2 regions of the Nocardia pseudovaccinii genome follow, and region 2 is predicted to be linked to the other one. Evidence: riboswitches for the same ligand, from Rfam matches in the RefSeq annotation. Region 2 holds a riboswitch; the other holds the start of a gene.

Region 1 (3,231 bases), 1.5 Mb from region 2:
CTGACAGGATGGACGCGAATGGAGGTGAATCGACAGTGACGGAATCGCGCACCGCGCCGGACCGGCCGCGACGGCGATACGCGCCACGCCTGCCTCCCGAGGAGCGCCGTGTCCAACTGCTCGACGCCGCCTACGCGGTGCTGAGCCGGGTGGAGTTGCACCAGCTGAGCATGGAGGCGGTCGCACAGGAGGCGGGCGTCGGGAAACCGGTGCTGTACACCGTGTTCAAGACTCGCGCGGAACTCGTTGCGGCACTGCTGGAACGCGAACGCGAACGCGGTCTCGAGCAGGTCGCCGCGACCCTGCCCACCGATCTGCTCGGTGCCGATCCGGTGACTGCGGCCTCGGCCACGGTCGAAGCGTTCGTCGGTGTCGCACTGGAGAATCCGACGCGCTGGCGCCTGATCCTCGCCACTCCCGGCAGCGCCCCCGACGAATACCGTGCGGCACTCGCCGATTCCCGCACCGGCGTCTTCACCCAAGCCGAATCCCTGGTCCGCGCGGGCATCGCACTCGATCCACGTTGGGCGGGAATGGATTCCGCACTACTTACCAATGCGGTACTGAGCGTCGCCGAGATGCTCGGCAGGCTCGCTGTCAGCGCGCCGGACGAGTACCCGCGCGAGCGATTGGAAGACTTCGTCCACTCCATCGTCCAACTGCTCGTCGGCGCCCCCGCCGCACAGTCGACCGAATGATGGGACGCCGAACTTTCAGCTGTTGCGACCGACTCGCGCCAGTCGCATTGTTTCGGTGAGCAATTTGGATACGGCGGCGGCTTCGGTGAGGAAGCCATCGTGGCCGTCGCGGGAGTGCACGATCTCCAAGCCCTCGCAGCCCGGTAGTCCGTCGGCCAGTTCCTGTTGAGTTCGCAACGGGTACAAGCGATCCGAGTCGACGCCGCCGACCACGCACGGCACCGGGATGGCGGCGAGGGCAGCTGCGATGCCGCCGCGCCCGCGGCCGATGTCGTGTCGGTTCATCGCCTCGGTCAGCAGCACGTAGGTGGCGGGATCGAAACGACTGCAAAGCTTTTCGGCCTGGTGGTCCAGATAGCTCTGTACCGCATAGCGGCCGCCGTTGCGCGGATCCTCGTCGCCCTGCGCGTTGTTCTCGAAGCGGTGATCGAGTTCGCCCTCGGTGCGGTAGGTCAGGTGTGCGATGCGGCGGGCGATGCCCATGCCGGTCGTCGGGGCGCGATCGGTGTCGTGGTAGTCGCCGCCCTGCCAGTCCGGATCGGCCTTGATGGCGGCGATTTGCGTTGTCTGCGTGCCGATCTGGTCGGCGGTGGCGCGTGCGCCGACGGCGAGTACCAGCGCGGAACCGACCCGTTCCGGCGCGCCGGCCATCCACTCCAGCACCCGCATGCCGCCCATCGAACCGCCGACGACGGCGGCCAGCCGTTCGATGCCGAGCAGATCGAGCAGCGCCGCTTCCGCGGTCACCTGATCCCGGATCGAGATCTCCGGAAACCTTGCGCCCCAAGGCTTTCCGTCCGGCGCCAGCGTCGAGGGGCCGGTGCTGCCCTTGCAGCCGCCGAGCACATTCGTCGCGATGACGCACCATTCGTCGGTATCCACCGGTGCGCCCGGCCCGACCATGCCGTCCCACCAGCCGGGCAGCGGATGGATATCGTCGGGCACCCCGACGACATGCGAATCGCCGGTCAGCGCGTGCTCGACGAGCACCACATTGTCCAGTGCGGGGGAGAGCTCACCCCAGCGCTGCACGGCCAGATGAACGTCCGGGATGACCGCGCCGGTCTCCAGCCGCACGTCCCCGATGGCAATGATGCCGAGCCTCCCGTCCGGCGGTGGCAGTGCCACCGCGGACGAACGCGCGGTACGAGGGTCGGTCACGGTCACGACTCCGCCTCGCTGGCGCTCGGCTCCGTCGCGACCGAGGGTGCTGTGTCGATGGTTCGCTCGCTGCGCTCGCTCACGACTCCGCCTCGCTGGCGCTCGGCTCCGTCGCGACCGAGGGTGCTGTGTCGATGGTTCGCTCGCTCACGTCGTCGCCGCCGTGAAACCAGCCCGCTGAGGACAGTGCGTCGCCGATGCCGGGGGAATCACGAGGGAACGCACATCCTCGATGTTAGCTACCCGACTGAACCGGGCCGCGGTCCGGTAGACCGGGAGTGTGGCCGCGGACGCGATGGGGTCACTCATGTCGTGCTCCAAAGGGTTGTTCGCCAGCAGGTCTTATCGGGATCTGGGTAACGGACAACAACTCATCGGAAATACCTCCTGAAGTGCGCGCTTGCTCTCGACCATCGAAAGCCCGGTCATCACCCGGAGCACCCCACCGCTGCTGGAGGGTTGCCGTCCAGCAAGCCGGGGCTTCGCGCTGGCACTCATGACCTGACGGACATGGTAACCGCCGCGCCGTCGGCGACTGAAATCCGTTACCGGTTGTCCACCGGTTCGGTCGCGGGCTGCCCGGTGCACACGCGCATGAACTCGTCGAACGACGTGGTGAATCCGGTGCGGGCCTCCGCGGCGGCCGCAGCGGTGTCCTCCGCGTCGAAGATCGAGTTCTGGCACTCCATGCTGAGGTGGCCGATCAACTGCCAGGCGCCGACGACCAGTCGCACCGGCAGCGCGTCGGGCTGGGTGCCGAGCCGCTCGGCGATCGCGTCGGCGATCGCGGCGTTCTTGTCGTCGGCCAGTTCCATGCTCTGCGCACTGACCGTCGGACTGCTGCGCAGGATCCGCTGCATCTGCTGGAAGCGCCGGAACGACAGCGGTCCCTCGGTATTCACCGCGGCCTGGTCGACGACCAGCAGGAAGGCCTCGCGCAGCGATCGCAGCTCATTGCCGGTGACCGGGAGTCCACGCAGGCATTCGGCGATCGCGAGTCCGAAGTCCTTGACCGGCCCGAGGACGATGGCTTCTTTGCTGTCGAAATACCGGTTGATCGTGCGCGGGGACACATCCGCGCGGTCCGCGATCTGTTCGACCGTCGTCGCGTCGAATCCCTGTGCGTCGCACAGGTCGAGCGCCACCTCGATGATGCGCAACCGGGTCTGCTGCTTCTTGCGCTCGCGCAGCCCCGGGCTGCCGGGCGCACTGGGCCCTGGGTTCGCTGGGGCGCGCACAGCGTCCTCGGCTGTGGCGCTCGCGCCGATCGGCGTCGATGACTCGAGCATGCCCTCATGTTAGCGCAATCGGGACGGTTTGTGTCTTTAACAGCCAAATGTCGTAGTGCGACATTTTTCTCTTGACGACAAAT
Region 2 (3,231 bases):
AATGCGATCGCCGCGGCGGCCGCCGAATTGCGCCGCAGCCGAGCCGCATTGTTGTCACCGTGGCCGTACCAGGTGACCGAATCGCTGGCCGAGGCGCTGGTGCAGCCGCTGCTGTGCTGGTCGTGGGCGACGAGCCTGCCGATCGCGGCCGCCAATCGCAGCCTGCGCCCCTCGACGGCCGTGGCCTGCGGCCAGTTCCTGGTGTTCGACGCCACCGCCTACCACGCCATCGGCGGGCATGCCGCGGTCGCCGCGAGCCCGACCGAGGACCTGGATATCGCTCGCGCACTGCGTCGCTCGGGTCGCCGGACCGCGCTGGTCACGGCAGGCCGAGCGGCGAGCACCCGAATGTATCGTGGCGCAGCCGAACTGGAGACCGGTTACAACCGCTGGCTGTGGTCCGCCTACGGCGGCACGACAATCGGCGGCGCGGCGGTGGGAGCCGTTGCGACACTGGCCTACTGGGCGCCCCCGCTGGCGGCGATCGGCGGCCGAGGCTCGGTACGCATCGCCGGTCTCATCGGCTACGGCGCCGCGGTCGCCAGCCGCCTGCTCGCGCGCTCGCTGGAACGCGGCACCACGACCCGCACGGACGCCCTTGCGGCCCTGGCACATCCGATCTCCATCGACGCCTACCTCCGCCTCTGGACCCGCTCCCGCCGAGCCCACCGCACCGGCGCGCTGACCTGGAAATCCCGCCCCCTCGCCCCCAACCACTGATCAAGATCAGGTGGAATCCGTGGCGGCATCGCCCGAGTAGACCCAGCCGCCAGTGCCACCTGATCTTGATCGGTGGGGCCCGTGGATCAGCGCACGGTGGTGAGTCCTACGGTCGGGAGGAAGAAGCAGGACTTGGTGCCGTTGTCGACGGTTCCGAAGACTGCGGCGAGTACCGTGCCGGATCCGGTGTCGACCGGAACCGCGCGCACACCGCCGACCGGGAATATGGCGAAGAAGTCTTGGACGGCGCGTTCGGCCAATGGCCTTATCTCGGCCGGGGTTTCGGCGGGCACCATCGTGCGGACCACATCGGAGATCGATCCCATGGCGGTGATGCCGCTGCGGCCATTGGCCAGGTTGACCCAGGCGACGTTCATGCCCGAAGCATTCGTGCCGTCCGCGCCGAGGCCGTAGGGGACGAAGGTGAACATGACCTGGCCCGCCTTGACGGCGGCCGGGTCGAGTCCTGGAATGGCCACCGTGGTTTTGGGCCACGGCCCCGGGACCGCGCCCGCCACCGCGGGCACCAGACCGAGGCTGCCGGTGTCGGAGCAGAACGGCGCGACCGCCGGGTACAGGAACGGGTCGATGCCGAAGGTGCGCAGCGCCTCCACGACGGCTCGGTAACCGGCGAACAGATCACCGGGTGCGGCTTGGGCCGACGGTGCGGTCGCGGCCGGAACGGCGGGTGCGGGTATCGGCGCCGGACCCGCGGCGGCGATGCCGGGGGCGGCGAGAGTCATCGCGGCCGTACCGGTCGCGATAGCGGTTAGCGTGATCAGACGGCGCAGCAGGGTCACGGCGGACCTCCTCATCGTCGGGCACGAATCGAGGTCCGAGAGTACTCCGGCAAACCTTCGCAACAGCGTCTATTTCGGCAGGCGACACGTTCGCGCCGCGCGTCCCGATGGACCGCCGCGGCGATCCGCGGGCGGGCGAACCGGACGAAGAGCACGCGGAAAACTTGGTTCGAAATGCCGCGATCCACCGCACGACCGAGCCAATAGTGCCTGCTCACGACCATGCAAACAAGGTCTGCGCTCACGCTGATTCGTACCCTTGTGCCAGACTTCGCCTGCTTCGCATGATATTTCGGCTAGACCCATTGACCGACCCGTGCTCGGCGTCGGACACACCATCCAGAGCGACCGAGAGACCTGGCTCATCGACGTCGCAGCAACCCCCCGGTCACCGGGTGCGGGTGCTTCCGCCGGGAACGATGGAGGAACCGAAATATGAGCGCATCCGTCGCATCCGATACTCCGGTATCGGATGTCCCGATACCGGCTGCACCCACCGCCACCGTAAGCAGTACCGACGAACCGGCGATCGCCAAGTCCTGGCATCCGTGGCGCTGGGTCGTCAGCGCCATCGCGCTGGTGCTGCTCGCGCAGTTCGTCCACGGACTGGCCACCAATCCGGGCTGGGATTGGTCGACGTTCGCGAAGTACTTCACCGCGAAATCGGTGCTGTCGGCGCTGAAGGTCACCTTGGAGCTGACCCTGTGGGGTACGGCACTCGGATTCCTGATCGGTACGGCATTGGCGATCGCCCGCCTGTCGAATAATCCGGTGCTGCGGGTGATCTCGTGGGTCTATATCTGGGCGTTCCGCTCGATTCCGCTCATCGTGCAGCTGCTGTTCTGGTTCAACATCGCCTACCTTTACCACACGCTTTCGCTCGGAATCCCGTTCGGCCCTTCCTTTCTCACCTTCGAGGTGAACGGGGTGATCAGCGGTTTCACCGCGGCGGTCATCGGACTCGCATTGCATCAGGCGGCGTATGCGGCCGAGATCATCCGGGCCGGATATATTTCGGTCGATCCGGGGCAGCTGGAAGCAGCTGCGGCACTCGGCATTCCACGGGTGCGCCAGTTCCGCACGGTCATCGTCCCGCAGGCCATGCGCTCGATTCTGCCGAATGCGACCAATGAGGTGATCAGCCTGTTCAAGGGCACCTCGATCGTCTCGGTCATGGCGATCGCGGAACTCTTCTACCAGGTCCAGGTGATCTACGGCCGCAACGGCCGGGTGGTGCCACTGCTCATGGTGGCCACCGTCTGGTACATCGTGCTGACCACGATTCTGTCGGTGGTGCAGTTCTATATCGAACGCCACTACGCCAAGGGCGCGCACCGCACGCCCCCACCGACACCGGTGCGGAAGGTCTGGCGCCGGTTGCGCGAAATCGCCGAAATCGGTTCCGCAGCACCACGCGGAGCGACTCGATGAGCGCGCCGGTGGCCCCGGCTCCTGCGGTACAGGTGCGCGGGGTGCGTAAGTCCTACGGCAGCACCGAGGTACTCGGTGGCATCGACCTCACGGTCCACGCCGGTGAGGTGGTCACTGTGATCGGACCGTCCGGCTCCGGCAAGTCGACGCTGCTGCGGGTGGTCAACCACCTGGAGTCGCTGGATGCGGGCACCGTGCACATCGACGGCGAACTGATCGGATATCGGCTGCGTCGCAATAAGTTGCACGCGCTGTCGGACCGCGAAGTGCGCAGACAGCG

Evidence for each region. Region 2 has a riboswitch for S-adenosylmethionine ahead of ACQPZ2_RS32515 (amino acid ABC transporter permease). Riboswitches for the same ligand answer to the same signal wherever they lie in the genome.
Region 1: another riboswitch for S-adenosylmethionine. It lies ahead of metX (homoserine O-acetyltransferase MetX); the one in region 2 lies ahead of ACQPZ2_RS32515 (amino acid ABC transporter permease).

Annotation. Positions count from the first base shown of each region.
Region 1 covers NZ_CP192074.1:8,737,115-8,740,345, reverse strand. Annotated here, with positions in the region: gene ACQPZ2_RS39490 (TetR/AcrR family transcriptional regulator) at 9-698, shown strand; gene metX (homoserine O-acetyltransferase MetX) at 714-1,826, opposite strand; SAM riboswitch class IV at 2,251-2,361, opposite strand; gene ACQPZ2_RS39480 (TetR family transcriptional regulator) at 2,405-3,148, opposite strand.
Region 2 covers NZ_CP192074.1:7,222,040-7,225,270, forward strand. Annotated here, with positions in the region: gene ACQPZ2_RS32505 (glycosyltransferase) at 1-720, shown strand, start outside; gene ACQPZ2_RS32510 (hypothetical protein) at 807-1,520, opposite strand; SAM riboswitch class I at 1,853-1,946, shown strand; gene ACQPZ2_RS32515 (amino acid ABC transporter permease) at 1,956-2,951, shown strand; gene ACQPZ2_RS32520 (amino acid ABC transporter ATP-binding protein) at 2,948-3,231, shown strand, end outside.